Regions from separate parts of the Pseudomonas sp. UM16 genome, predicted to be linked through region 2. Evidence: predicted binding sites of a transcription regulator. Region 2 holds the regulator's gene; the other holds the start of a gene.

Region 1 (15,513 bases), on a different contig from region 2:
TCGCTGGCGAGCAAAGCGGTCATGGGTGTGCTCAATCGAATGGGTCAGGTTACGAATATAGTACTTCTACTATATTGCTATAGTCTATCTTCCAAGTACCATAGCGATTCACGTAAAAGTGTGTCACACCTGAAGGGCCCGCCCTTCACGCCACCTGATCAGAGCTAACAATCAGCCACCGGGGGTTGCAGTACGCCATACAGGCGCCCCCTGCACAGGAACCTTTCATGTCGATTTTCTCTCAGGGCCTGGCGCCCTCTCCTGTCAATCACCAAGCATTGAGCCCCTTGAGCTTCATCGAACGCACTGCGGCGGTCTATGGCCAGTACCCGGCGGTGATTCATGGTGCCATCCGGCGCAACTGGCAACAGACCTACGAACGCTCCCGGCGTCTGGCCAGTGCCCTGGCCGGACGCGGGATTGGCCAAGGCGACACGGTAGCGGTGATGTTGCCGAACATCCCCGCGATGCTGGAGGCGCATTTTGGCGTGCCAATGATTGGCGCCGTGCTCAATGCCCTGAACGTTCGCCTGGACGCCGAAGCCATTGCGTTCATGCTCGAACACGGTGAGGCCAAGGTGCTGATCACCGACCGGGAATTTCACAAGGTCATTGCTGGCGCCCTGGCATTGATAGAGTACCCGCCGTTGGTGGTCGATGTTGACGATCCAGAATACGCTGAAGGCCAGGCGATCAGCGATCTGGACTACGAAGCTTTTCTTGCCGAAGGCGATCCACAGTTCGCCTGGCAATGGCCAGAGGACGAGTGGCAGGCGATCTCGCTGAACTACACCTCTGGCACGACAGGCAACCCCAAAGGCGTGGTCTATCACCACCGTGGCGCCTACCTCAACGCCCTGGGTAACCAGATGACCTGGGCCATGGGCAATCACCCGGTGTACTTGTGGACCCTGCCGATGTTCCACTGCAACGGTTGGTGCTACCCCTGGACCGTCACGGCGCTGGCCGGTACCCATGTGTTCCTGCGTCGGGTCGATCCACAGAAGATCCTCACCCTGATCCGCGAGCATCAGGTCACCCACCTGTGCGGCGCGCCAATTGTGCTCAACGCCTTGATCAACATGCCCGAGTCAGCCAAAGCGGCCATCAATCATCCGGTCAACGCCATGGTCGCCGGTGCCGCACCCCCGGCCAAGGTCATCGGTGCGGTGGAAGAAATGGGTATCAAGGTCACCCATGTCTATGGCCTGACCGAAGTCTACGGGCCGGTAACCGTTTGCGCCTGGCACGCCGAATGGGACGAACAGCCCCTGGCCGAACGGGCGCGGATCAAGTCGCGCCAAGGCGTGCGTTACCCCACCCTTGAAGGCCTGATGGTCGCGGATTCGCAAACCCTGGAACCGGTACAGCGCGATGGCAACACCCTGGGGGAAATCTTCATGCGCGGCAACACGGTAATGAAGGGTTACCTGAAAAACCCCGAAGCCACTGCCGAAGCCTTCCGCGGCGGCTGGTTCCATACCGGCGACCTGGCGGTATGGCATGCCGACGGCTATGTCGAGATCAAGGACCGGCTCAAGGACATCATCATCTCCGGCGGCGAGAACATTTCCACCATCGAAGTCGAGGACACCCTGTATAAGCACCCTGCCGTGCTTGAGGCTGCGGTGGTCGCCCGCCCGGACGAGAAATGGGGCGAAACCCCCTGCGCGTTCATCACCCTCAAAGTCGGTTGTGAGCAGACCAGCGAGGCGCAGATCATCAGCTTCTGCCGCGAGCACCTGGCTGGATTCAAGCTGCCCAAGACCGTGGTCTTCAGTGAGCTGCCGAAAACGTCCACCGGCAAGATCCAGAAGTATCTGTTGCGCGACTGGGCCAAGGCGCTCTGACCCCATTAAACAGCGAGATTCCCATGCCAGAATTCAATGCTCCGCTGCGCGATATGCGCTTCGTCCTTCATGAGGTGTTCCACGGCCCTGACCTCTGGGCGCGTCTGCCGCTGCTGGCCGAACGGGTTGACAGCGACACCGCCGACGCCATTCTCGAAGAGGCAGCGAAGATCACCGGCCAACTGATTGCTCCGCTCAACCGCAGCGGTGACGAACAGGGCGTGTTGTTCGATAACGGTCAGGTGCGTACCCCAGACGGCTTCGCCCACGCCTGGCAGACTTATCGCGAAGGTGGCTGGGTGGGGCTGGCCGGTAACCCCGAGCACGGCGGCCTGGGGATGCCGAAAATGCTCGCGGTGCAGTTCGAAGAAATGCTCTATGCCGCCAACTGCAGCTTCAGCCTCTACTCGGCGTTGAGTGCCGGTTGCTGTCTGGCCCTCGACGCCCATGCCAGTGATGACCTCAAGGCCACTTACCTGCCGCCACTGTACAGTGGCGAGTGGACGGGCACCATGTGCCTGACCGAAGCGCATGCCGGTACTGACCTTGGGATCATCCGCACCAAAGCCGAACCCTGTGCCGATGGCAGTTACCGCATCAGCGGCAGCAAGATCTTCATTACCGGCGGCGAGCAGGACCTCACCGAGAATATCATCCACCTGGTCTTGGCCAAGTTGCCCGACGCGCCAGCCGGGCCCAAGGGTATCTCGCTGTTTCTGGTGCCCAAATTCCTGGTCAATGGCGATGGCAGCCTCGGCCCGCGCAATTCGGCGTATTGCGGCTCCCTTGAGCACAAGATGGGCATCAAGGCCTCGGCCACTTGTGTAATGAACTTCGACGCAGCCAGCGGTTTTCTGATTGGCGAAGCCAACCGCGGGCTGGCGGCGATGTTCACGATGATGAACTACGAGCGCCTGTCGATTGGCATCCAGGGCATCGGTTGCGCCGAAGCCTCCTACCAGAATGCTGCGCGCTATGCCCAAGACCGCCTGCAAAGCCGGGCGGCGACTGGCGCTCAAGCACGCGACAACGTTGCCGACCCGATCATCGTGCATCCGGATGTACGCCGCATGCTCTTGACCATGCGGGCCCTGACTGAAGGTGGGCGGGCATTTGCCACCTATGTCGGCCAGCAACTGGATATCGCCAAATATGCCGAAAATGTTGAAGAGCGCGAGCTCGCCCAGCGTCAGGTAGCGCTGCTGACCCCTGTGGCCAAAGCATTCTTTACCGACAATGGCCTGGAAAGCTGCGTGCTTGGCCAGCAGGTGTTTGGCGGTCACGGTTATATCCGCGAATGGGGTCAGGAACAGTTGGTGCGCGATGTACGTATCGCCCAGATCTATGAAGGTACCAACGGCATTCAGGCCCTCGACCTGCTGGGCCGCAAGGTGGTGGCCGATGGCGGCAGAGCACTGGCCGAGTTCACGGCGCAGATTCACCACTTCTGTGAAGGCGATACGCCCTATCGCGCATCACTGCTGAAGGCGACAACGACGCTGGAAAGTCTCAGTCAGTGGCTCTGCAGCCAAGCCAGCGAGGACGCCAACGCTGTGGGCGCCGCCTCGGTCGAGTACTTGCAGCTGTTCGGTTATGTGGCCTACGCCTACATGTGGGCACGCATGGATGCCGTAGCCGAGACAAAACTGACACAGGATCCGGCTTTTTATGGCGCCAAACGTGCCACCGCCGCGTTCTTCTTTGCCCGCCTACTTCCCCGCACCTTGTCCCTGGAGGCCAATATTCGGGCGGGCAGTACTTCACTGTTCAACCTCGCAGCTGAACAGTTCTAAGTAGTTTCGACCGTCAGTCGGCCAAGGTTAAACAGCTATACCTCGTCACCAGGCGGGGTATAGCTGCGAACTCAGTGCATTTGCAGAGTTTTACCCGACAAAAACCTTACAACTGATAGTCATTCGCCATTATCTCGGGTTCTCCCACCTACGCTGCAAGGGTAGAATAGGCAAAACCGGGAGTCTTGATGAACCAAACCAGCCGCAGCGCCGACCAATCTGATGCCATCACTGATGCCGCTGCACATTGGTGCCTGCGTCTGCAAGCTGAAGACTGCTCAGCAGCCGAACGCCAGGCCTTTGAGCTGTGGCTCGCCGCCGATCCTGTGCATGCCGAGGAATACCAGGCCATGCTGGACATCTGGCAGACCGCTGACCATCTGCCACGCAGTAACACACCTGGCAAAGTCATTGCCCTTCCCCGCCGTCGTCGCAGCGCTTGGCGCCACTATGCTTCAGCCGCCGCCATTGCCCTGCTGGCCCTGCCGACAGGCGCTTGGATCGGTTGGGATCAAGGCTGGTTGCCGAATCAATATCAGTATCTGGAAAGCACCAGTTCCATCAGCCATGTCTTACTCAAAGACGGTAGCCAGGTCGAGTTGAACCTGGGCAGCGCGTTGCGCTTCACTAACTACAAGGACGAACGCCGGGTCACCCTGGTCAAGGGCGAGGCGTTCTTCAAGGTCAAGCACGATAGCCAGCATCCGTTTGTGGTGCATGCCGCCCAAGGGCAGACGCGGGTGACCGGCACTCAGTTCAACGTCTGGAAATATGAAGATCAGGTCAAAGTGACCCTGGTCGAAGGATCGGTGCTGGTCAGCAGCGACGCGCACGACACCGATGGTGGCTATCGCCTGGGCCCGGGCATGCAGGCCAGCTACCAGTCCGGTGACTTCGAGCCACGCCTGAGCCAAACCTACAGCCACGACACCAGCCTGGCCTGGCGTGATGGCAAGTTGATCCTCGATAACCTGAGCCTGGCTCAAGCCCTGCCGCAGATCAACCGCTACCTGGACAAACCCCTGCAACTGGCCGACGAAAGCACCGGTAACATCCGCATCAGTGGCATCTACGACACCAGCCAGATCAAGCGCCTGGTTGGCAACTTGCCCAAGGTTTTGCCGGTTTACCTGACCCGGGGCAAAGACGGCAGCATGCTACTCAACCGCATCTCGCCTCCCCCTGCACGCGGTTGAGCCTTGCGCTTGACCAAGCGCTACAGCATCATTGCCGCCAACCAACCGAACGCCAGCAAGGGCAAGTTGTAGTGGAGGAAGGTCGGCACCACGGTGTCCCAGATATGGTGATGCTGGCCATCGACGTTAAGCCCTGAGGTCGGACCGAGGGTCGAGTCCGAGGCCGGTGAACCAGCATCGCCCAGCGCACCGGCGGTACCGACAATGCACACGGTGGCCACCGGGTCGAAGCCCAGTTGCACGCACAGCGGCACGAAAATCGCGGCAAGAATCGGCACAGTGGAAAACGATGAGCCGATCCCCATGGTGACCAGCAAGCCCACCAGCAGCATCAGCAACGCGCCGACACCTTTGCTGTGGTCAATCCACGCCGCCGAGGTTTCCACCAGGCTTTTGACCTCGCCAGTGGCTTTCATGACTTCAGCAAAACCGGACGCGGCGATCATGATGAAGCCGATCATGGCCATCATTTTCATGCCTTCGGTAAACAGGTCATCCGTTTCCTTCCAGCGCACGATGCCTGAGACCGAGAAAATCAAAAATCCGGCCATGGCGCCAATGATCATTGAGTCCAGCCACAACTGAATGATGAACGCTGCGGCGATGGCAATACCGGCCACCAGCAGGGTCAGCGGGTTGTAGCGCACCGCCACCTGCTCGACCTGCTCGATTTTTTCCAGATCATAGACGCGCTTTTTGCGGTAGCTGAACAGCACTGCCAACAGCAGGCCAAAGAGCATCCCCGCCGCCGGAATGGCCATCGCGTGCGTAACATTGACCGCACTGACATCCACGCCACTGCGGCTGACGTTGGCCAGCAGTATCTCGTTAAGGAAGATGTTGCCAAAACCCACCGGCAGGAACATGTACGGTGTGATCAGGCCGAATGTCATCACGCAGGCTACCAGGCGTCGATCGATCTGCAGCTTGGTCAGAACATAGAGCAGCGGTGGCACCAGCAACGGAATAAAGGCGATGTGAATCGGCAGGATATTCTGCGAGGAGATCGCCACCACCAGGAGCAAGCCAATCAATAGCCATTTGACCTTGCCAACATTGCCGTGGCCTTGCTGACCGACCATAGCCAGGACACGGTCGGCCAGGGCATGGGCCATGCCGGACTTGGCAATCGCCACAGCAAAGGCGCCGAGCAAAGCATAGGACAAAGCGACCGTAGCACCACCGCCCAGACCACTGTTGAACGCCTTGAGCGTTCCGTCGATGCCCAGCCCACCCACCAGGCCGCCAGCCAGGGCGCCGACGATCAGGGCGATCACCACATGCACGCGGGACAGACTCAAGATCAGCATGATGCCGACCGCGGCAATTACTGCATTCATTCCTGTGACCTCTAGGAAGCGGACAAAAAGCGACCGATTCGGCGACAAACTGCCCGGGAGCAGTGGCCGAACGACGGTATTTTTATGGAGGGCGCACACTCTGAAGCAGGCTTTCACGCTTGTCAAAGTTCACAACGCGATTGGTGTCGTAGGAATGAACGAAAAAGACGCATCTCAATTGATCGTTTGAATAAAGAAAACGGCGAAACTGCCGATAACGTCGGCAGCCTCAATCTTTTTTTGGATCAAAGGACTTCGCCATGTCGTTCAGACAACTTTCCATTCAGTGGAAAATCACCCTGCTGGCCGGCTTGTGCTTGGCCAGCATCGTAACCCTGCTGGTGGGCCTTTCGTTGTACCGCATGGAACAGAGCTCAGCGCTGGTCAAAGCCAGCAGCATGCAGATGCTCACTGAAGCGGCTCAGGGACGCATTGAATCGCAGGGCGAAGTCCAGGCCTTGAACATTCGCCGTCAGTTCATGGATGCCTACCAGTACGGCGCTGGTTTCGCCCGCCAGGTTCTGTTCTTGCGGGAGCAGTCGGAAAAGCGTTTCCTCGATGCTTTCGATCTGCGTGAGGACCTGACTCGCCAGGTGCGTGCCGCCTTGCAGGCCAACCCCGACTTGCTCGGTCTGTCGCTGGTGTTCGAGCCCAATGCGCTGGACAACAAGGACGAACTGTTCGTCAACCAGGAGCAATTGGGCAGCAACGAAAAAGGCCGCTTTGCCCTGTATTGGTCGCAACCGACCCCAGGCAAACTGACCTCCATGGCCCTGCCGGAACGTGACATGGCCGATACCAGCATTGGCCCCAGCGGCGAGCCCGCCAATACCTGGTCCGTATGCCCGCGCACGACCGGCAAGACCTGCGTGATCGAACCCTACTTCTATGAGATCGACGGCCAACGGGTGCTGATGACCAGCATCGTGTTCCCGCTGATGGTCGCCGACAAGGTTGTCGCTACCCTGTCCATCGATATCAACCTCAACAGCCTGCAGGCGCTGAGCCAGCAAGCCAGCAACAATCTTTACCAGGGCCAGACCCAGGTGAGCATTCTCAGCCCCGTGGGCCTGCTGGCCGGCTACAGCCCGGACGCTGGCAAACTAGCCCAACGCCTTGATCAGGTCGACCCGGAGAAAGGCGCCGAGCTGATCCGTCTGCTGGCCGACAGCACACCACTGCACAGCATCCACCATGAACAGCGTCTGAAAGTCCTGGCCTCCTTTGCACCAATCCCCGGCGGCAAAGCCTGGGGCGTGCTGCTCGACGTACCGCAAAGCGCCCTGACCGGTCCCGCCGAGGCCCTCAAACAGGAACTCGACCGCAGCAACACCAGCGGCACCCTGGCCGAGCTTGGCCTGGGTGGACTGGCAGCGATCATCGGCCTGTTGCTGATCTGGCTGCTAGCCCGCGGCGTCACCCGACCGATCCTCGGTGTAGCGACCATGCTCAAAGACATCGCCAGCGGCGAAGGCGACCTGACCCGACGCCTCAACTACGACAAGCGCGATGAGCTGGGTGAACTGGCTGGCTGGTTCAACCGTTTCCTGGACAAGCTGCAGCCAACCATTGCCGAGGTCAAGCGCTCGGTCCAGGCAGCCCGCGACACCGCCGATCAGTCATCGGCCATTGCCAGCCAGACCAGCGCCGGCATGGAACAGCAATACCGCCAGGTTGACCAGGTAGCCACCGCCTCGCATGAAATGAGTGCCACTGCCCAGGACGTTGCCCGCAGCGCCGCCCAGGCCGCCCAGGCTGCCCGCGACGCCGACCAGGCCACACGCCGGGGCCTGGCGGTAATCGACCGCACCACCACCAGCATCGATACCCTGGCGGCGGACATGAGCACCGCCATGGCTCAGGTCGAAGGGCTGGCCGAGAACAGCGACAAGATCGGTTCTGTATTGGAAGTGATCCGGTCCATCGCTGAGCAAACCAACCTGCTGGCCCTCAATGCGGCCATCGAAGCCGCGCGCGCCGGCGAAGCGGGTCGCGGTTTCGCCGTAGTCGCCGATGAGGTGCGCAACCTGGCTCGGCGTACGCAGGAGTCGGTGGAAGAAACCCGGCAGGTGATTGAACAACTGCAGGCCGGTACCCGCGAAGTAGTCGGTGCCATGGACAGTAGCCATCGCCAGGCACAGGGCAGCGTCGAGCAGGTCAGCCAGGCGGTTACCGCGCTGCAGCAGATCGGTGATGCGGTCACCGTGATCAGCGACATGAACCTGCAAATCGCCAGCGCCGCCGAAGAGCAAAGTGCGGTGGCCGAAGAGATCAACAATAACGTCGCAACCATCCGCGATGTGACCGAATCACTCTCCGGTCAAGCCAATGAATCGGCGCGGGTCAGCCAGTCGCTCAACAGCCTGGCCAACCAGCAGCAGGGGTTGATGGATCAGTTCCGGGTGTGACCGTGTCGCGGGGCAATCCCGCTCCTGCAGCACAGCAGGAGCGAGATTGCCCCGCGAAGGCGCCCGCCGACTACACTTGCCAGACTCCCTTTCTGAGAGCGAGGCACCATGAACCGACTCATCACCCTGCTCAGCAGCGCCCTGCTGACGTTGAGCCTGGTTACCCAAGGTCTTGCCACCGAAAATCGCAGTCCTATCCTTTTCGGCGACATCACTTGGGAAAGCGGCAGCCTGACCACGGAAATCCTGCGCCTGATCGTTGAGAAAGGTTACGGCTACCCCACCGACACCCTCCCCGGCAGCACCGTCAGCATGGAAGTGGCCCTGGCGCGTAACGACATCCAGGTGATCGCCGAAGAATGGGCCGGTCGCAGCCCGGCCTGGGTGAAGGCCGAACAGGCCGGCCAGGTGTTCGCCATTGGCGACACGGTGAAAAATGCCGATGAAGGCTGGTATGTGCCCGAGTATGTGATCAAGGGTGATGCTGCGCGTGGCATCCAGGCCCAGGCGCCGCAGCTGCGATCGGTGGATGATCTCAAACACTATGCCAACGTGTTCAGCGACCCGGAATCACCCGATAAAGGCCGCTTCCTCAATAGCCCCAGCGGCTGGACCTCAGAAACCGTCAACAGCCAGAAGCTCAAGGCTTATGGCCTGAACCACCTGTATGTGAACTTTCGCACTGGCTCCGGCGCCGCTCTAGATGCGGAAATCACCTCGGCGATACGCCGCGGCAAACCAGTGCTGTTCTACTACTGGTCGCCAACACCACTGATGGGCCGCTTCGCTCTGGTGCGCCTGGAAGAACCGGCGTTCAACGACGCAGCCTGGCAGACCCTGACTGATGCCAACAACCCCAACCCTCAAGGCACTCGCTCACTGCCAGCAAAACTGTCCATCGGTATCTCTGCCCCGTTTCGCCAGGACTACCCAGAATTGGTCGAGTTCTTCGCCAAGGTCGATCTGCCTATCGACACCTTGAACACGTCTCTGGCGCACATGAACGAAAAGCGCCAATCGCCCAAAGAAGCGGCACTAACCTTCATGCGTGAACACCCGAACATCTGGAAAGCCTGGCTACCGGCCACTGTCGCCAGCAATGTTGAGGGTGGCCTGTGAGTGATGGTTTTCCGCAAGCGCTGCATTTCTCTTTCGCCGATAGCGTCAATCGCTTCGTCGACTGGCTGGTGCTGGCCTACGGGGACCACTTGCGCAGCGTTTCGCAAAGCCTGCTGGACCTGCTGGTCGGCCTGGAAAATCTGCTGCGGGCAACACCTTGGTGGTTATTGCTGGTGGTGGTTGCGCTACTCACCTGGCATGCCAGTCGTAGCATCTTTCGGGCGCTGCTGCTGACGGGACTGCTGTTTCTGATTGGCGTCGTCGGCCTATGGGACAAGCTCCTGCAAACCTGCGCCCTGGTGCTGGTGAGCACTGGCCTGTGCATCCTCATCGGAGTACCTGTCGGCGTATTGCTGGCCAGCCGCCCGCGGGCACGCCGCTGGATGATGCCAGTCCTCGACGTTATGCAGACCCTACCCAGTTTCGTCTACCTGATTCCTGTGCTGATGTTGTTTGGCCTGGGCAAGGTTCCGGCGATTTTCGCCACTCTGATCTACGCGCTGCCACCGCTGATTCGCCTGACCGAGCTGGGCTTGTCGCAGATCGACCCGACGCTGACTCAAGCCGCCCAAGGGTTGGGGGCCGGGCGCTGGCAGCGCCTGCGGCGGGTCATGCTTCCGCTTGCCATGCCGAGCATCATGGCCGGGCTCAATCAGTCCGTGATGATGGCCTTGTCTATGGTGGTGGTCGCCTCAATGATCGGCGCACGGGGCTTGGGTGAAGATGTGCTGGCCGGGATTCAGACGTTGAATGTCGGCAAGGGCGTTGAAGCAGGCTTGGCAATTGTGGCGTTGGCAATGGTGATTGACCGAATAACCCAGGCCTATGGAAAGCCCAAAGCTGGCGCTTTCAATCAGCGTTGATCGACGCCATGATAAATGCCCAGCCCCCCACCGGAGTCCGAGTTGTCGCTCAAAGCCCTGCGCACCCTGGTCACCATCGCCCGCCACGGCACCTTTGCCCGTGCGGCCGACATCCTCAGCCTGACACCTTCGGCAGTCAGCCTGCATATTCGTAGCCTGGAGCAAGCGCTAAATGTCAGTCTGTTTGACCGCAGTCGGCGCCAGGTCAGTCTGACCGAGGCCGGGCACCTTGTCGTTGAACGCGCCGAGGGGATCCTCGCCGCTTACGACGAGATGGCCGATGCGCTGGTCAGTGGCCCCGGGTTACACGGTCGCCTGAAGATCGGTGCGATCCAGACGGCTCTGGCCGGGCGTCTGCCCGCGGCGCTGGTGCGGATCAAGGCCGAGCATCCACACTTGCACATCAGTGTACTTTCGGGAATGTCCGCAGAACTTGCACGGCGCGTCGAAGACGGTGAACTGGATGCCGCGATTACTACTGAACCCGTTCCTCCCTACCCGCCCAACCTGGACTTCACCCCGCTGTACCGCAACCGATTCTGGGCTGTCGCCGGCCTGGAATTTGCTGGTGTAAGTTTGAGGGAGCTGCTGGCCACCCAGCCGTTCCTGCGCTTTGATAAACGTGCCTGGGCCGGGCGCATCATTGAGCAGGAATTACGCAAGCTGCAGCTACCGGTGAGCGAGCAGATGGAGCTGGACAGCCAGCAAGCACTGACGCATATGGCCTCGATGGGCCTGGGCGTAGCGATCGTACCGCTGGCCGATGAAGACTTGCCGCGCCTGCCCGAGGTGACCTTACTGCCGTTTGGCGAACCGCAGCGCGTGCGTCACGTTGGCCTGCTCGAGCATGCCAACAGCCGTCGCCGCCACCTGACCGCTGCATTGAAAACAGCGTTAAGTGAACCATGAAGTTTTCCTCAACAGTCGATTGAGAATTCCACGTTTTTTTCTTTCAATGCTACAGGCTAGCCTGATGTCGACTCCCGACTGGGAGCGCATTACTACGGAAAACGCCTGATGCTGAACCTGATCCTCACCACCATCGTCCCGATTGCCTTGCTGATTGCCTTGGGCCGCTGGTTGCGGGGCAATGGCTTTCTTGGCGAGCACTTCTGGCCGGCGGCAGAGCGCCTGAGTTACTTCGTGTTGCTACCCGCGCTGTTCATGCATGGCCTTGCCACCGCTGACCTGAACGGCCCGCCGGTGTTCGACATGGTTGCTGTGCTGCTGCTTTCGACGCTGATCGGCGCCACCTTGCTGGTGCTGTGCAAGGGCGCCGTAGCAGCCGACGGCGCCAGTTTCACTTCGGTGTTTCAGGGTGGTGTGCGTTTTAACAACTACATTGGCGCGACACTGGCAGCCGGTATCTATGGCTCAGGGGGCATTGCGTTGGCGGCCGTAGCCAATGCCGCCATCGTGCCCACGGTGAATGTGCTGTGCGTCATGGTTTTTGCGCGTTACAGCGGTACACGCAGTTCACCTGGCACGGTGCTCAAGGCGATCATCAGCAACCCACTGATCGTCGGCTGCGCTGCCGGCATCCTGCTGCGCCTGACTGGCATAGGCTTGCCGCCAGGTATCGAACCAACCATCAGGGCCCTTGGGCAAGCGGCACTGCCATTGGGCCTGCTATGCGTCGGCGCAGCACTGGGTAGCAGCGCTCAGGGCCTGGGCCCGCGCCCGCTGATAGCGGCGTCGATATTTAAGTTCGTGGTGCTGCCACTGACCACCTATGGCGTCTGCCGAGTGCTCGGGCTCAGTGGCCAGGCGGCGATTGTCGCCATTCTATTTCAAGCACTGCCGACCGCTTCGTCTTCGTATGTAATGGCCCGGCAAATGGGCGGCAATGCACCGCTGATGGCCAACATCATTGCCTTGCAGACCGTGCTGGCAGCGCTGACGTTACCGCTGATGCTCAGCCTGACCCTGGTGTGAGGGTTGGGGCTGCGCGCAGCCCCATTGCACAACAGGTTTACTTGTCCGACTTGATGCTGGTCCAGACCCTGGTACGAACGCGCTCCATTTTCTGCGGCAGGGGCTGCACGACATAGAGCTTGGCCAGTGCGTCCTGGGTCGGGGTCAGATTCGGATTACCGGTGATTTCTGGGTTGATGAGCGCCATCGAATCTTTGTTGGCATTGGGATAGCCGAGAAAATCACTGATCGGCGCGATGACTTTCGGGTCCAGGAGGTTGTTGAGAAACTCATGGGCCTCAGCGACATTTTTCGCGCTCTTGGGAATGGCAAAGGTGTCAAACCAGATCGGTGCCCCCTCTTTTGGCAGTCGCCAATCAACCACCACGCCATTGCCCGCCTCCTTGGCGCGGTTACCGAACTGATAAAAACTGCCGGAATAACCAATGGCGACACAGATGTCACCGTTGGCGATGTCGGTCATGTATTTGGCCGAATTGAAGTAGGTAACATAGGGACGAACCTTGAGCATCAAGGCCTTGGCTTTTTCGTAGTCATCAGGGTTCTGGCTGTTGGGGTCCAGGCCAAGGTAGTGCAAGACCAGCGGCAATATTTCCGAAGGGGAGTCGAGCATGGCCACGCCGCAGGATTTAAGCTTTTCCATGTTTTCCGGCTTGAACACCAGGTCCCAGCTGTCCACCGGCGCCTGCTCACCCAGCGCGGCCTTGACCTTGGCCGGATTGAAGCCGATCAGCACGGTGCCATACATGTAAGGCACGCCATACTGGTTCCCTGGGTCGTTGCTGTTCAGGAGTTTGAGCAGCACCGGGTCCTGATGACGCCAGTTGGGCAATTTGCTCTTGTCCAGCTTCTGAAACACTCCCGCCTTGATTTGGGTATCGAGAAACTGGTTCGACGGCACCACCAGGTCATAGCCAGAGTTGCCGGTCAGCAACTTGGCCTCCAGGGACTCGTTGGTATCGAAGGTATCCCAGGTCACTTTGATGCCCGATTTCGCGGCAAAGTCCTTGGGCACTGAGGGCAGTATGTAGTCTGCCCAGTTGTACACCCGCAACTCTTGCACTTGCGCCTGCACAGTGCCGACCAGCAACGTCAGTGCCCCCGCGCCGACAACAAGCTTACGTTTCAATGTGGCCATGGATTGTCCCCCCGAGTTTGGCGTTCTGATTCTTGCTGAGGGGTTTGGCGAATCACAGTGTGTGGTTGGCCAAAAAGAGATCGTAATGGCCAATTTTCGTGAGCCGTGTTAACCCCTGCGCGGCAACTCAATACTGACCCGTAACCCGCCAAGGGGGCTGTCTTGAAGTGTCATCTGCCCACCCCAGACATCGACGATGTCCCGCACAATGCCCAATCCCAGGCCATGCCCATCAATCTGCTCATCCAGCCGGGTACCGCGTTCGAGCACTTGCTCGCGATCAGATTCAGGAATACCCGGCCCATCGTCGTCAATAACCAGTTGATAGCGTTCGGGCTGATCTTCGATAGTCAACTGCACTTCGCTGTCAGCCCATTTGCAGGCGTTATCAAGCAGATTGCCGAGCAGCTCGAGCAGATCTTCACGATCCCAGGGTAGCAACAGACCAGGCGGCACACGCTGACTGAGTTCCAAACCCTCGCCATGGATCATGCCGAGGGTCGAAAGCAGCCCAGGCAGCTCGGCATCACAATCGAATTGCGCACCGGGCAAGGCATCGCCAGCCAGCCGGGCACGGTTGAGCTCACGACTTAAACGCTGCTGGATCTGTTGCAGTTGCTCACGCAATTGTACGCGGACCTGCGGGGCATCTTTGAGTTGATCGCTGGACGCCAGGCTCAGCAGCACCGCCATCGGTGTTTTCAGCGCGTGGCCCAGATTGCCCAGGGCATTTCGCGAACGACGCAAGCTGTCTTCGGTATGGGCCAGCAGGTGGTTGATTTGTGCGACCAGAGGCTCGAGCTCGCTCGGCACCTGAGTGTCGAGCTGGGAGCGTTTGCCCTGTTGCAGCTGGGCGATCTGTTCGCGGACACGCTCAAGCGGACGCAACGAACGGGTGACGGTGATGCGCTGCAGTATCAACACCAGCACCAACGCAAGCAGGCCCAGGCCCAGGCCGATCTGCTGCATGCGCTGGAACTGTTCGCGCACCGGGGTGTAATCTTGGGCAACACTGATTGAAATTGCCTGACCAAAGCGCCGATAGTCACTGCGCAACAGCAGCAACTGCTGGTTTTCAGGGCCCAGCTCCTGGTCGGTATGCAGACCGCTGGTAGCCGGAGCTGGCATCTCCAGGTCCCAGAGCGAACGGGAACGCCAGGTGCCACCATCGAAATCAATGCGGAAGTAGTAACCGGAGAACGGTCGCTGGTAGGCGGAAGAAATGCGCCGCTCATCCAGTTCGAGGCCGGACTGCCCGCGCACCAAGGCAATTAGCAGGTTTTCACTTTCCTTGCGCAGACCGGTCTCGAGGTAGCGCTGCAACCCCACCTCGAACAACCACAGACTCAATTGCGCAAGGGCCAGGCCAACCAGCACCAGCACCGCGATCAGACCGAGGCTCAAACGTGCCTGGATCGACTTCACTCGGTACTCCCGGCATAACGATAACCCTGGCCGCGGCGGGTCTCTATGACACTGCGTCCGAGCTTGCGCCGCAGGTGATTGACGTGCACTTCCAAGACGTTGGAGTCACGCTCAGTCTCGCCGTCATAAAGGTGTTCGGCCAAGTGGCTTTTGGACAGGATCTGTTGCGGGTGCAGCATGAAATAGCGCAACAGACGAAACTCTGCGGCAGTAAGCTGAATATCTTCACCGTCGCGAGTTACACATTGACGTCCTTCATCCAACTGCAGGCCGGCCGCCTCCAGCGTTGACTGATTGGCCAGGCCGCGAGCACGGCGCAGTAGCGACTGCACGCGCAGCATCAGCTCTTCCGGGTGAAAGGGTTTGCTCAGGTAATCATCGGCACCGGCCTTCAGCCCTTCGATGCGTTCAGCCCAAGAGCTGCGAGCCGTGAGGATCAGCACCGG
Region 2 (15,513 bases):
TCTTGTTGCACACGCCCTGAATGAACTTGGCCGACTCTTCGTTGCCGACATTCGGCGCGGTCTCGATTTCCGACTGGCGCAGGTAAACCACTTCAGCAACGCTGTCGACCAGGATGCCAACCACTTGCTTGTCGGCTTCAATGATGACGATGCGACTGTTATCGGTGATTTCACTCGACATCAGGCCAAAGCGCTGGCGGGTGTCGATCACGGTCACCACGTTGCCTCGCAGGTTGATGATGCCCAGCACGTAGCTCGGGGCACCCGGGACCGGAGCAATCTCGGTGTAGCGCAGCACTTCCTGCACCTGCATCACATTGATGCCGTAGGACTCATTGTCCAGCTTGAAGGTAACCCACTGCAGGATCGGATCTTCGGAACCTTGTGCAGACGATTTTTTCATTCCCCTATCCCTCAAAATCCACCTTCGGCGGAGTACTCAGTGCGGTCGCAGGCGCGACCGATTATTTATTGTTGGCATGCGATTGCTTGACTGCGCCACTGGCGATCAATTCGGCCAGCTCGGCAACGTCCAGCAGCGCGCACATGTGTTCGATGACCGTGCCCGCCAGCCAGGGTCGCTGACCGCGCTGGCTACGCCATTTGATTTCGTTGGGGTCCAGACGCAGAGAGCGGCTAACCTGATGCACGGCCAGTCCCCACTCATAGCCCTGGACCGAAATGACATATTGCAGCCCCTGACGAAAGTCCTCGCGGTAGCGGTCGGGCATGACCCAGCGCGCGGTATCCAGCACTTTCAGGTTGCCGCTCTGACTCGGCAAGATGCCAAGAAACCAGTCAGGCTGACCGAACAACGGCGTCAGCTCGTGACCGGCCAGCGAGTAGATCGAACCCAGGCACACCAACGGTACGGCCAGGGTCAGTCCAGCAACGTCGAACAGCAGGCACTCGAAAGGCTCGGCAGCCCAAACCGGTCGCCCGTCGCTGGTGACCGGTGGCACCGGCAGATTGGGTGCCGGCGGCAAGTGGACGTCCACCAGCGGTTCGACCGCTGCACGTTGCTCAACGCCCACTTCGACACTGACTGGCTCAGGCTCAACCGGGGCTACAACCGGCATCACGGCCGGGAGCACCACTGGCGCAGGTTCGGCAAAGGGCAGCGGCGCCACCGCGACAACCGCCGGCTCGCGCTGATGACTTACCTGGGCATCACGGGCCTGCTCCTCAAGCACTGCGGCGTGGAACTCATCGATTTCAACCGACGACTCAAGCTGCACCAGTTCCTCGGTGGCCTCATGCAGCAGGCCATCAAGGTACGACTGCAAGGCCAGTTGCGGGCCGCTAGCAATCTTCTGCGGGCGATTCATCAGGCCACCTGCTGGGCGATGTTATGCGTCAACAGATGCTTGAGCAGCGCCCGGTAAGCCACCACCCCACGGCTCTTGCCATCGAATTGCGACGGCGTCAGCCCGGCCCGACTGGCGTCACGTAGACGGGTATCCACCGGGATGTAACCTTGCCAGATGTTTTCCGGATAGGCGTCACGCAACACCCGCAAGGTGCCCATGGAGGCTTGGGTGCGGCGGTCGAACAGGGTCGGCACGATGTGATAGGGCAAGGCTTGCTTGCGCGAGCGATTGACCATGGCCAGGGTACTGACCATACGTTCCAGGCCCTTGACCGCAAGAAATTCGGTTTGTACCGGGATGACCAATTGTTGGCTTGCCGCCAACGCATTGACCATCAGCACCCCGAGCAATGGCGGGCTGTCGATGATGGCATAGTCGAAATCCTGCCAGAGTTGCGCCAGAGACTTGGCGATCACCAGGCCCAGGCCACTCTGCCCTGGCGACTGGCGCTCCAGCACCGCCAACGCGGTACTGGAGGGCAACAGGGATATGTTGTCGTCGCTGGTCGGTAGCAACAGCTGTCCCGGCAAGCCTTCGGGAACCGTGCCCTTGTGCAGGAACAGGTCGTAGCAGCTGTGCTCCAGCGTGTCCGGGTTGTGGCCGAAGTAGCTGGTCATCGAGCCGTGGGGGTCGAGGTCGACCACGACCACGCGCTTGCCCGCCTCGGCCAGCAAGCCGGCCAGGGCGATGGACGTGGTGGTCTTACCGACTCCACCTTTTTGATTGGCTACTGCCCAGACTCTCATTACGTTGCTTCCTCCCGGTACAGCCAGCGGCCAGACCAGGAACGGTTATAGATTCGGTGACGGAGGATTGACGCGATTGCCCCCTACCGTCGGTGATACCGCTGGCGGTGCAGTTTGTGTGCCAGCCCGCTTCAATGCCGCATCCGCAGTGGCATTGGCGCTGCCGGTACCGGTAAGGCTGCGGCGCACTTCAAGGTTACGGGAGATCACCAGCACCACCCGGCGGTTACGTGCGCGGCCCTCGGCGGTGTCATTGCCTGCAATGGGCTGGAATTCGCCATAGCCCACCGAGGCCATGCGCGCCGGGTTGACCCCTTCCATCGCCAGCAAACGGACGATACTGGCAGCGCGCGCCGAGGACAGCTCCCAGTTGGTCGGGTACTGCGCGGTACGGATAGGCAGGTCGTCGGTAAACCCTTCGACATGCACCGGGTTGGCGAAGGGCTTGAGGATCTTCGCGACCTTTTCGATGATGTTGAACGCGACATCGCTAGGCATGGCATCGCCACTGCCAAACAGCAACGAAGAATTGAGTTCGATCTCGACCCACAACTCGTTGCCACGCACGGTCATCTGATCGGACTTGATCAAATCGCCAAAGGCGTCACGCACGTCATCGGTGATGGTTTTCAGCGGATCACTGTTGGTCTGCGCCAGCCCGGCGTCCACCTGCTCGCTGTCCTTGATCAACGGCTCGGCCGGTTTCACCGTCAGCGGACGCTCTTCGCCAATGGGGATCGGCCGCACGCTCTTCTCGGGGTCGTTGAACACCCCGATCAATGCCTGCGAGAGGATCTTGTACTTGCCCTCGTTGATCGAGGAAATCGAGTACATGACCACGAAGAAGGCGAACAGCAAGGTGATGAAGTCCGCGTAGGACACCAGCCAGCGCTCGTGGTTTTCATGTTCTTCGGGTTGTCTGCGCCGCGCCATGTGTTACTCCATGAAGCCCTGAAGCTTCAGCTCGATCGAGCGCGGGTTCTCGCCTTCGGCAATCGACAGTAGCCCTTCCAGGAGCATTTCCCGGTAGCGCGACTGACGCATGGCCAAGGCCTTGAGCTTGTTGGCAATCGGCAGCAGGATCAGGTTGGCACTGGCCACCCCGTAGATGGTGGCAACGAAGGCCACGGCAATACCATTCCCCAATTGCGAAGGGTCGGCCAGGTTGCCCATGACGTGAATCAGGCCCATCACCGCACCGATGATGCCGATGGTCGGCGCATAGCCGCCCATGCATTCGAACACTTTGGCCGCCTGGATATCACGGCTTTCCTGGGTGTAGAAATCTACTTCGAGGATGCTGCGAATGGCCTCTGGCTCAGCGCCATCGACCAGCAGTTGCAAGCCCTTGCGCGCGTAGGGATCGGGCTCGGCATCCGCCACACCTTCCAGGCCCAGCAGGCCTTCTTTGCGCGCTGTCAGGCTCCAGTTGACCACGCGATCAATGCCGCCGGCGAGGTCGACGCGTGGCGGAAAAAGAATCCAGCGCACAATCTGCAAAGCACGTTTGAAGGCACTCATGGGGGACTGCAGCAACGCTGCGGCCAAGGTACCGCCGAGCACGATCAGGGCGGCAGGGCCGTTGATCAACGCCGAGAGGTGACCACCCTCGAGATAATTGCCACCGACAATTGCAACAAACGCCAGGATGATCCCGATCAGGCTCAAGACATCCATCAGACGCACGCCTCGACCAGGTGCTTGCCGATCTCGTCCAGGCTGTAGACCGCGTCAGCCAGGTTGGCTTTGACGATGGCCATGGGCATGCCATAGATCACACAACTGGCTTCATCCTGGGCCCAGACCGTACTGCCGCCCTGCTTGAGCAGGCGCGCGCCTTCACGACCATCTGCCCCCATGCCGGTGAGCACTACCGATAGCACCTTGTCGCCGTAAGACTTGGCCGCCGAGCCGAAGGTGATGTCCACACACGGCTTGTAATTGAGGCGCTCGTCACCCGGCAGGATTTTCACCGCACCGCGACCGTCGACCATCATCTGCTTGCCACCTGGGGCCAGCAATGCCAGGCCAGGGCGCAGCATGTCGCCGTCTTCGGCTTCCTTGACACTGATCTTGCACAGCTTGTCCAGACGTTCAGCAAAAGCCTTGGTGAACGCTGCTGGCATGTGCTGGATCAACACGATCGGCGCCGGGAAATTGGCTGGCAACTGAGTCAGGACCCGCTGCAGCGCTACCGGGCCTCCGGTGGAAGTACCAATGGCCACCAATTTATAAGGCTTGCGCTTGGGCGCTGGCGAGGCAACAGCTGCTGCACGTACCGGTGCCGCTGCACGTAGTGCCGGGCTGCTGCCCAGGCTGCTGACACTTGGCTGGGCATGCGAAGTCGGCTGCGGCGCCGGCGCGGCGTAACTGCTCAGGCGGCGGTTGCTGCGAGAAAGGGTATGAACCTTTTCACACAGCATCTGCTTGACCTTATCCGGGTTGCGCGAGATGTCTTCGAAGTTTTTCGGCAGGTAATCGACCGCACCGGCATCCAGGGCGTCGAGGGTTACTCGCGCGCCTTCATGGGTCAGCGAAGAGAACATCAACACCGGCGTCGGGCAGCGCTGCATGATGTGGCGCACGGCGGTAATGCCATCCATCATGGGCATTTCGTAGTCCATGGTGATGACATCGGGTTTGAGCGCCAGCGCCTGGTCGATCGCTTCCTTGCCGTTGGTCGCGGTGCCGACGACCTGGATAGTCGGGTCCGCTGAAAGAATTTCCGAGACACGGCGGCGGAAAAAACCGGAATCATCCACCACCAGGACCTTGACTGCCATAAACACTCCATTACGGGGCGCGGCTTGCGGCCGCGCCACCAGAATCAAATACGCCGGGCGGCGTAACGCTTGAGCATGCTCGGAACGTCGAGGATCAGCGCGATGCGCCCGTCACCGGTAATGGTGGCGCCCGACATGCCCGGCGTGCCCTGGAGCATCTTGCCCAGCGGTTTGATGACCACTTCTTCCTGACCCACCAGTTGATCGACAACGAAGCCAATGCGTTGGGTCCCGACCGAAAGGATCACCACATGGCCCTCGCGCTGCTCTTCATGAGCGGCGGAACTGACCAGCCAGCGTTTGAGGTAGAACAGCGGCAAGGCTTTGTCGCGAACGATGACCACCTCCTGACCGTCGACGACATTGGTGCGCGACAGGTCCAGGTGGAAAATCTCGTTGACGTTGACCAGCGGGAAGGCAAACGCCTGATTGCCGAGCATGACCATCAGCGTCGGCATGATCGCCAGGGTCAACGGCACCTTGATGACAATCTTCGAGCCCAGGCCCTTGGTCGAATAGATATTGATCGAGCCATTGAGCTGGGAAATCTTGGTTTTCACCACATCCATGCCCACACCACGCCCGGAGACGTCGGAGATCTCGGTTTTGGTCGAGAACCCTGGGGCAAAGATCAGGTTGTAGCATTCACTTTCGCTCAGACGGTCGGCAGCGTCCTTGTCCATCACCCCGCGTTTGACCGCGATGGCGCGCAGGACATCGGCGTCCATACCCTTACCATCATCAGAAATCGACAGCAGGATGTGATCACCCTCCTGCTCGGCCGAAAGCACCACTTTGCCGCTACGGGACTTGCCCGTTGCTTCGCGTTCTTCCGGCGTTTCAATGCCGTGGTCGACAGCGTTGCGCACCAAGTGCACCAACGGGTCGGCCAAGGCTTCAACGAGGTTCTTGTCGAGGTCGGTTTCTTCACCGACCAGCTCCAGGTTGATCTCTTTTTTCAGCTGCCGGGCCAGGTCGCGAACCAGGCGCGGGAAGCGCCCGAAGACTTTTTTGATCGGCTGCATGCGGGTTTTCATCACCGCGGTCTGCAGGTCGGCGGTGACCACGTCGAGGTTCGACACCGCCTTGGACATGGCTTCATCGCCACTGTTCAGGCCCAGACGGACCAGGCGGTTACGCACCAGCACCAGCTCGCCGACCATGTTCATGATCTCATCAAGGCGTGCGGTATCGACCCGTACGGTGGTTTCCGTTTCGCTGGCCGGGTGCTTTTCGGCCGCCGCAGCAGCTTGGCGCGCAGGTGCGGGCGCTGCGGCCTTGACCGGCGCCGCCGCAGGCTTGACCGCCGCGGGTGCCGGAGCTGCTGCGGGCTTGACCGCAACTGCAGCGGCTGGAGCAGTTGGAGCGGCGGTAGCTACGCTGTCCGGGGCGAATTTACCCTTGCCGTGCAGCTCATCAAGCAGCGCTTCGAATTCATGCTCAGAGATGTGATCGCCTGAAGCAGCGGGTGCCGCTTGTACCGCGCTGGCAGCCGGCAAGGCATCCACAGCAAAGCTGCCCTTGCCATGCAACTGATCGAGCAATGCCTCGAACTCGTCATCGGTGATTTCGTCGCCAGCACCTGCCGCCGTGGTAGCCGCTGGCGCGGGCGCACTGACGCTATCAGGGGCAAACTGACCTTTTCCGTGCAACTGATCGAGCAGCGACTCGAACTCGGCATCAGTGATTTCGTCGCTGGCCTCGGCAGGCGCTTGCACCTGCGCTTCAGCTTCGGCCTTGACCGCATTGAGCGAGTCAAGCAACTGCTCGAATTCGGTGTCGGTAATGTCTGCCTCGGGCGCCGGTTCCGGAGCCGGCTCAGGCGCGGGGGCCTGCACCGCCGCCGCAGGCTCAGCCAGGCGCGCCAAGGCTGCCAGCAGCTCAGGCGTGGCTGGGGTGATGTCACTGCGTTCGCGCACCTGGCCAAACATGCTGTTGACCGTGTCCAGCGCTTCCAGGACCACGTCCATCAGTTCGGCATCAACGCGCCGCTCACCCTTGCGCAGGATGTCGAAGACGTTTTCGGCGATGTGGCAGCACTCCACCAGCTCGTTGAGCTGGAGGAAGCCGGCGCCCCCTTTTACAGTGTGAAAACCGCGAAAGATCGCATTGAGCAGATCGGCATCATCCGGACGGCTTTCCAGCTCGACCAGTTGCTCGGACAGTTGCTCAAGAATCTCGCCGGCTTCTACCAGAAAATCCTGAAGGATTTCTTCATCGGCGCCGAAGCTCATTAAACGTGCTCCCTAAAAACCCAGACTGGACAGCAGATCGTCGACATCGTCCTGACCGGACACAACGTCTTCACGCTTATCGGCATGAATCTGCGGACCTTCACCCCGAGTTGGATGTTTTTCTTGATCTTTTTCAGCGCGCAGCTGTTGGTGGTCATGTTCGATACCGGCAAAACGATCGACCTGACTGGCCATCAGCACAAGCTTGAGCAGATTGCTTTCTACTTCGGTGACCAGTGCGGTTACACGTTTGATCACCTGACCGGTCAGGTCCTGATAGTCCTGAGCCAGCAAAATATCATTGAGGTGGCCGGCGACCTTGCGGTTGCCCTCCTCGCTGCGCGTGAGAAAACTGTCGACGCGTTTGGCCAGTTCACGAAACTCCGGCGCCGCCACTTCGCGGCGCATGAAGCGCTGCCAGTCGACACTCAATGCCTGAGCTTCGTCACTCAGCTCATTGAGCACTGGCGTGCTGGCTTCAACCAGATCCATGGTCCGGTTGGCCGCCCCTTCCGTCAGCTTGACCACATAGGACAGGCGTTCGGTGGCGTCAGTGATCTGTGAAACCTCTTCGGCCTGAGGCATTTGCGGATCGATCTGAAAACTGACGATCGCACTGTGCAGCTCACGCGTGAGCTTACCCACTTCCTGGTACAGGCCACGGTCACGGGTCTGGTTTAGCTGATGGATCAATTGCACCGCGTCGCCAAATTTGCCCCGCTCGAGACTGTCGACCAGTTCGTGGGCATGCTTCTTCAGTGTCGACTCGAAGCCGTCCAACGATGAATGTGTTTGCTCCATAGCGCCCCCGTGGCGTGTCTTAGCTATTGACGCGCTCGAAGATCTTCTCGATCTTTTCTTTCAGCACTTGCGCGGTGAACGGCTTGACCACATAGCCGTTGACGCCGGCCTGGGCTGCTTCGATGATCTGCTCGCGCTTGGCTTCAGCCGTCACCATCAACACCGGCAGGTGCTTGAGGCGCTCGTCAGCACGCACTTTGCGCAACAGATCGATGCCGGACATGCCCGGCATGTTCCAGTCGGTGACGAGAAAGTCGAAATGGCCGCTTTCGAGCATTGGCAGCGCGGTGTTGCCGTCGTCAGCTTCCTGGGTATTGGTGAAGCCCAGGTCACGCAGCAAGTTCTTGATGATCCGCCGCATCGTCGAAAAATCGTCGACGATGAGGATTTTCATGTCTTTGTTCAATTAGACCTCCAAGCAGTCTTTAACGCGCTCAGCGCTGAACGCGCATTCAATCAATTCGGGCACTACATTTCACGACTGCATTGAACCTGCGTTCAACGCGCCCGCCATTCTCCCAGGCGGCTGCGCAAACGCGCCGCGCACTGGCTGTGCAACTGGCTGACACGCGACTCGCTGACACCCAACACCTCACCGATTTCCTTGAGGTTCAGCTCTTCGTCGTAGTACAGCGCCAGTACCAGGCGCTCGCGTTCGGGCAAGTTGGCAATGGCATCGGCCAAAGCTGCCTGAAAGCGCTCGTCTTCCAGGTCGCGCGAAGGCTCGAGCTGGGCACTGGCGCCATCCTCGTGCAGGCCTTCATGTTCGCCGTCCTGTAACAGGTCGTCGAAACTGAACAGGCGGCTGCCCAGGGTGTCATTCAAAATCCCGTAGTAATCATCGAGACTCAATTGGAGTTCGGCAGCAACCTCGTGATCTTTAGCGTCACGGCCGGTTTTTGCTTCAATTGCCCGAATCGCGTCACTGACCATGCGGGTATTGCGGTGAACCGAGCGTGGTGCCCAGTCTCCTTTGCGTACTTCGTCAAGCATTGCCCCGCGGATCCGGATACCGGCGTAGGTCTCGAAACTGGCACCCTTGCTCGCGTCATACTTGTTGGAAACCTCGAGCAGACCAATCATGCCGGCCTGGATCAGATCCTCCACCTGCACACTGGCCGGCAATCGTGCCAGCAAGTGATAGGCAATACGCTTGACCAACGGCGCGTAGCGCTCGATCAATTCATACTGGCCATCGCGCGAAGCCTTGCTGTACATCCGATAACCGCTGGCGTTCATAGCATCGGACCTGCACTCGTCGGTTGCACCAGGCGCTCGACAAAAAACTCCAGATGACCGCGCGGGTTGGCAGGCAACGGCCAGGTATCGACCTTCTGAGCAATGGCCTTGAACGCCAGCGCGCACTTGGAACGCGGAAAGGCTTCATAGACCGCTCGCTGCTTCTGCACCGCCTTGCGTACGCATTCGTCGTAAGGCACCGCGCCGACGTATTGTAGGGCCACGTCAAGGAAGCGATCTGTGACCTTGGTCAACTTGGCGAACAGGTTGCGCCCCTCTTGAGGGCTCTGTGCCATGTTGGCCAGGACCCGGAAGCGGTTCATACCGTAATCGCGGTTGAGCAGTTTGATCAGCGCGTAAGCGTCGGTGATCGAGGTGGGCTCATCGCACACCACCAACAGCACCTCCTGGGCGGCGCGGACAAAACTGACTACTGAGTCACCAATACCCGCAGCGGTATCGATCACCAGGACGTCGAGGTTGTCGCCAATTTCGCTGAAAGCCTGAATCAGGCCAGCGTGCTGCGCGGGTGCCAGATGCACCATGCTCTGCGTGCCGGAGGCGGCAGGCACAATGCGCACCCCACCGGGCCCCTGCAGCAGCACATCACGAAGTTCGCAGCGGCCTTCGATGACGTCAGCCAGGGTGCGCTTGGGCGTCAGGCCGAGCAATACGTCGACGTTGGCCAGGCCCAGGTCGGCGTCCAGCAGCATGACCCGACGGCCAAGCTCTGCCAACGCCAATGACAGGTTCACCGACACATTGGTCTTGCCGACGCCACCTTTGCCGCCAGTTACGGCGATCACCTGTACGGGATGCATGCTACCCATGTTTGTTCATTACCTTGTCTTGCTTAGACCGAGGCCACATGACCGGCTGCGCTTTCAACACCTGAAAAATGCCTGGCAGTCCATCCATGCAGATACTTTGCAACGTCTTCACAATCACCTCAGCCGACACGCTTGCCGGGGCTGTGGTAGAGATCAGCGAACATATCGGCCATCGCCTCTTCGCTGGGCTCGTCCTGCATCTGCACACTGACCGCGCGACTGACCAATTGGTGGCGGCGCGGCAGGTGCAGATCGTCAGGAATGCGCGGCCCATCGGTAAGATAGGCCACAGGCAATTCGTGACTGATGGCCAGGCTCAGGACTTCTCCGAGACTGGCCGTTTCATCAAGCTTGGTCAGGATGCACCCGGCCAACCCACAGCGCTTGTAGCTGTGATAGGCGGCGGTGAGCACCTGTTTCTGGCTGGTGGTCGCCAGTACCAGATAATTTTTAGACGCAATACCACGTCCGGCAAGGGTTTCCAGTTGCATGCGCAGGGCTGGATCACTGGCCTGCAAGCCAGCGGTATCAATCAACACCACACGCTTGCGCAGCAACGGCTCAAGGGCCTGAGCCAGGGACTGACCCGGATCTACATGAGTGACCGAGACATTGAGGATCCGCCCCAAGGTCTTGAGCTGCTCCTGGGCACCGATACGGAAACTGTCCATGCTCACCAACGCCAGGTTCTGTGCGCCGTACTTGAGCACGTAACGCGCCGCCAATTTGGCCAGGGTAGTGGTCTTGCCCATGCCGGCCGGACCGACCATAGCAATGACACCGCCCTCCTCGATCGGTTCGACTTGCGGCACATCAATTCTGCGTGCCAGGTGCGCCAACAGCATGCGCCAGGCATGACGCGGCTCTTCGATGCCGCTGATCTGCTCCAGCAGTTCATGCGCCAGCGGGCCGGACAGGCCAATACGCTGCAGGCGCCGCCAAAGGTTGGCCTTCTGCGGTTGATTGCCCTGCAACTGGCTCCAGGCCAACGAGCCGAGCTGAACTTCGAGCAGTTCGCGCAGCCCGGTAAGCTCCGAACGCATGGCATCGAACAGTCGCGGATCGACCGGCGCGGCAGCCGCCGGTGCGGGAGCGACGGGGGCTTCGACGTGCGCCTCGACCAGCGGCTCAGAAGCGGTCAGTGGCAAACCGGCAAACAGCTGACGGTTGCCGTCTTCGCTTTCGCTACGACTACTGAGCTCGGCCTGGGCGGTGACGATGCGCGACTGGGTCTTGCGCAATTCATCTTCGAGCTCGACATTCGGAACCCGGGGCGCCAGGGCAGACAGCTTGTAGTCCAGCGCCGCCGTCAGCTCGACACCGCCAGCAATCCGTCGGTTGCCGATGATGGCGGCATCAGCCCCCAGCTCATCTCGAACCAGCTTCATGGCCTGACGCATATCGGCGGCGAAAAAACGCTTAACTTGCATAACCCACTACCTCAGCCGTTGGGGCCTACTGTGGCAACGATGGTAACTTGCTTGTTGTCAGGTATTTCCTGATACGCCAAAACATGCAAATTCGGTACAGCCAGGCGACCGAAGCGCGACAGCATTGCCCGCACCGGTCCTGCGACCAGCAGAATCGCCGGCTGCCCTTGCATCTCTTGACGCTGGGCGGCCTCGATCAACGAACGCTGAAGCTTTTCGGCCATGCTCGGCTCAAGAAGAACACCGTCTTCCTGACCTTGCCCGGCCCTTTGCAGACTATTGAGCAAAATCTGTTCCAACCTTGGCTCAAGGGTGATCACAGGCAGCTCAGACTCAACGCCGACAATGCTTTGGACGATAGCGCGACACAATCCGACGCGCACCACGGCCACCAGCGCGGCGGTATCTTGACTCTTACCGGCGTTGTTGGCGATAGCCTCGGCAATGCTGCGAATATCACGCACCGGCACCTGTTCGGCAAGCAATGCCTGCAGGACCTTGAGCAGCCCCGACAAGGAAATGACGCCCGGCACCAATTCTTCAGCAAGCTTGGGCGAGGCCTTGGCCAGCACCTGGAGCAATTGCTGGACTTCCTCATGGCCAATCAGCTCGTGACAGTGCTTGTGCAGGATCTGGTTCAAGTGGGTGGCAACCACGGTACTGGCATCGACCACGGTATAGCCGAGCGACTGCGCCTGGCTGCGCTGGTTGACGTCGATCCACACCGCCTCCAGACCAAAGGCCGGGTCGCGGGCAGCAATCCCGTTGAGGGTGCCAAACACTTGCCCGGGGTTGATCGCCAGTTCGCGATCCGGGTAGATCTCGGCCTCGGCCAGGATCACCCCCATCAGGGTCAAGCGATAGGCACTGGGTGCCAGGTCGAGGTTGTCACGGATATGCACGGTGGGCATGAGAAAACCCAGGTCCTGAGAGAGCTTCTTGCGCACTCCCTTGATCCGCGCCAGCAACTGACCACCTTGGTTGCGATCGACCAGCGGAATCAGCCGGTAACCGACCTCCAGACCGATCATGTCGATCGGCGTAACGTCGTCCCAGCCCAGCTCTTTGGTTTCCATCGCACGCTGCGGTGAAGGCAACAGATCCTGCTGGCGCTGCACCTCCTCCTGAGCCTTGAGCTTGGCTTGATTCTGCTTACGCCATACCAGATAGGCACCGCCACCCGCGAGCAGACCGAGGCTGAGGAAGGCGAAGTGCGGCATACCCGGCACCAGGCCCATGACGATCATTATGCCCGCCGACACCGCCAATGCCCTGGGCGAATCGAACATCTGCCGATTGATCTGGTTGCCCATGTCTTCGGAGCCGGAGGCACGGGTTACCATGATCGCCGCGGCAGTGGACAGCAGCAGAGATGGCAATTGCGCCACCAAACCGTCACCAATGGTCAACAGGGCATAGACCTTACCGGCATCGCCGAAGGTCATGCCGTGCTGGAACATGCCGACCAGCATGCCGCCAATCAGGTTGATGAACAGGATCAACAGACCGGCAATGGCGTCACCGCGCACGAACTTGCTGGCCCCGTCCATCGAACCGTAGAACTCAGCCTCCTGGGCCACCTCGGAACGTCGCGCCTTGGCCTGAGCCTGATCGATCAAGCCGGCGTTGAGGTCGGCGTCAATGGCCATTTGCTTACCGGGCATCGCATCGAGGGTGAAACGCGCGCTCACCTCAGAAATACGCCCGGCACCCTTGGTCACTACCACGAAGTTGATGATCATCAGGATCGCAAACACCACGATACCGACCACGTAGTTGCCGCCGATCACCACCTCACCGAAGGCCTGGATCACCTTACCGGCGGCGGCGTGACCATCATGACCGTGAAGCATGACCACTCGGGTGGAGGCCACGTTGAGGGCCAGGCGCAGCAGCGTTGCCACTAGCAGAATGGTTGGAAATGCGGCGAAGTCGAGCGGGCGCAGGGCGTAGACACAAACCAGCAGAACCACGATCGACAAGGCGATGTTGAAGGTGAATAGCACGTCGAGCAGGAACGGCGGAATCGGCAACATCATCATTGCCAGCATCACCAGCAGCAACAGCGGCACACCCAGATTCCCCCGACCTAAGCCGGCCAGGTTGTTACGGGCACTGTTGATTAACTGAGAGCGATCCACCGGTATTCCTCGTCTAGCTCAAGCAAAACTTTGACGCGTTTGACGCGCGCAGCGCTGCCTTTGCAAGAAGCCTTCCAACTTTGCGATTTAACGACGATGGTGAACCTGCGATATCTGAAAACAATTTTCAGATCCTTCCGACATACACCTGCGATTCTATTTGCTAGCGTCCCTTCCCCTTCGAGCCTGATACAGGCTATTTGCACCAACGGATTGTGCTTTAAGGAAGAGCCAGATGTTTGCAGCCACTGAAAACCTGCCCGTCCAGCCGCCCTCCCTGTCAACCGGCAATCAGCCGAGCGCCAGTTACTTACTGGTAGATGGTGTGATGTTGCCAAAGGCCCTGGCCACCTTGTGGAGAGTGGAAGGCATTACAGAAATCGTCCCTATCTACCAGGGTACCCGCTGGGACAGCTGCAAAGATCTGGGGCCCATACTGGCCAGGATAGAGCCCGAGATGGCCACCCCTGAGGAGGTACTGACGCACATCCCCGACTGGCCAAACTGTGCCAGCGTGCTGTACAGCGACGCACCGTCTGTTGCGCTGTGCGGTCACCTGCGGTCCTTTATCGCTCCGCCCACCGACAACGGCGTCGCCGCTTTGCTGCGCTTTGGCGATCCATTGGTGACTCGCTACTGGCTTGGCAGTTACCCCGAGGCACAACTGAATGCCGTCCTGGGCCCAATAGCGGCCTGGCACGTGCCCGAGCCTCCCCACACCTGGATGTCCGACGAGCCGTCGCGCTGGCTTAGCTTTACGCATGCTTCAGCACAAACAACGGCGTGCGGCACACACCGTCACCTCGGCCAAAGCCAATTCGATGCGCTGGACCAGGCATGGCGATGGCGGTTCATGGAACAGCTGCACGCCTTCTTGCAACAAACCTACCCCCGTCACCTGGCCCGACTGCAAAGCCACACCCTCACGGAGTGGTTCGACCGCCGCCTTGATGAAGCCGATCAGTGGGGGCTGGCTAGCGCTCGTTGCCAAGCAATCTGGGTCGAGTACAGCTTGCGCTGGGGCGAAGGTTTTATCCAACTCCGCGACTCGCCTTACCAGCACTGGCTAACCGCAACGCCCAACGCACCACAACTGTCCCCGGAGCAACGTATCGAGCAAATGGATGCCGACTGCCTAGATATTGAACTCGCCAAGGAAGCGTTATGAAATTCCATACAACTCCAGCCCAATGGCGCCAAGCCTACCGCAATCAATTGTTTGATCATGGCACATCAATCGGGCAATGCGGCTTGAGAGCAAAGGAGGTTGCCCTGTTCCCGGTACGCTATGCCCTTGACGAGTCGCCCGCAAAGGGCAGCAACCAAGGGCCGAACCCACTACCGAAGAACTGGTCGGGCGCGCCGCCCGAACTTCAGACCCGCAGCTACACCTTGCGCCAACTGCGCGACGGCTGGCTCTATGTGTTGAGCAGCGAAGACAGCGCCTTCCATGAATACCGGGTCCAGGGCAATCAATTTACCCGTCACCCTTGGACCAGCACCGAGCGACACCAGGATGTGCGCAACAATCCCGGCACAACGCAGCCTTATCTACTTTATCCGCGCGGTAGCCGACTACGTATCGCCTACTCCCCCGTACAGTGGACCTGGCACCTCTGCGAGCTGATGAACGACACTGCCGGCGCACAGTCGCCCTGGCTGCGCCACGTCGACTTGCCGGCCTATTGCAACAGCGGCGAACTCGAACATGGCGCGCCACTCACTGAACTGGGCAACAGCGTGGCGGACATCCTGGTCCACGGCGCATCCATCCCGGACTTCACCAGCACCCTTTTGCCGACCACCGTGACAGAGCCAGGCGCGCCCTACAAAGCCGCCTTTGAAGAATGCCTGGTGCGCGGGCATGTACCAGAACAGGACACGGCGTTACTCGTAGCCCTCGACGACCCTCTGGCGCTGATCGACGACCTCAACATGA

What was found. Region 2 encodes FliA, which starts transcription of late flagellar genes. Its sites were predicted from a motif close to CTAAAGTTTNNNNNNNNNNNGCCGNTAA; they were not measured.
Region 1: a site for FliA is predicted at 6,370-6,397, ahead of ACQRAX_RS20365 (methyl-accepting chemotaxis protein). Genes of this name have one in related genera too.

The regions. Positions count from the first base shown of each region.
Region 1 covers NZ_JBNPJT010000018.1:2,648-18,160, reverse strand. The annotation lists gene ACQRAX_RS20390 (PAS domain-containing sensor histidine kinase) at 1-23, opposite strand, end outside; gene ACQRAX_RS20385 (acyl-CoA synthetase) at 228-1,850, shown strand; gene ACQRAX_RS20380 (acyl-CoA dehydrogenase C-terminal domain-containing protein) at 1,874-3,643, shown strand; gene ACQRAX_RS20375 (FecR family protein) at 3,832-4,839, shown strand; gene ACQRAX_RS20370 (Na+/H+ antiporter family protein) at 4,860-6,179, opposite strand; gene ACQRAX_RS20365 (methyl-accepting chemotaxis protein) at 6,440-8,587, shown strand; gene ACQRAX_RS20360 (ABC transporter substrate-binding protein) at 8,696-9,706, shown strand; gene ACQRAX_RS20355 (ABC transporter permease) at 9,703-10,569, shown strand; gene ACQRAX_RS20350 (LysR family transcriptional regulator) at 10,612-11,478, shown strand; gene ACQRAX_RS20345 (AEC family transporter) at 11,587-12,504, shown strand; gene ACQRAX_RS20340 (polyamine ABC transporter substrate-binding protein) at 12,542-13,642, opposite strand; gene ACQRAX_RS20335 (sensor histidine kinase) at 13,751-15,067, opposite strand; gene ACQRAX_RS20330 (response regulator transcription factor) at 15,064-15,513, opposite strand, start outside.
Region 2 covers NZ_JBNPJT010000002.1:264,840-280,352, forward strand. The annotation lists gene ACQRAX_RS03280 (chemotaxis protein CheW) at 1-403, opposite strand, end outside; gene ACQRAX_RS03285 (CheW domain-containing protein) at 465-1,328, opposite strand; gene ACQRAX_RS03290 (ParA family protein) at 1,328-2,116, opposite strand; gene motD (flagellar motor protein MotD) at 2,162-3,049, opposite strand; gene ACQRAX_RS03300 (flagellar motor protein) at 3,053-3,793, opposite strand; gene ACQRAX_RS03305 (protein-glutamate methylesterase/protein-glutamine glutaminase) at 3,793-4,899, opposite strand; gene ACQRAX_RS03310 (chemotaxis protein CheA) at 4,944-7,133, opposite strand; gene ACQRAX_RS03315 (protein phosphatase CheZ) at 7,146-7,934, opposite strand; gene ACQRAX_RS03320 (chemotaxis response regulator CheY) at 7,954-8,328, opposite strand; gene fliA (RNA polymerase sigma factor FliA) at 8,433-9,173, opposite strand; gene fleN (flagellar synthesis regulator FleN) at 9,170-10,003, opposite strand; gene flhF (flagellar biosynthesis protein FlhF) at 10,123-11,433, opposite strand; gene flhA (flagellar biosynthesis protein FlhA) at 11,445-13,574, opposite strand; gene ACQRAX_RS03345 (DUF4123 domain-containing protein) at 13,810-14,742, shown strand; gene ACQRAX_RS03350 (T6SS effector BTH_I2691 family protein) at 14,739-15,513, shown strand, end outside.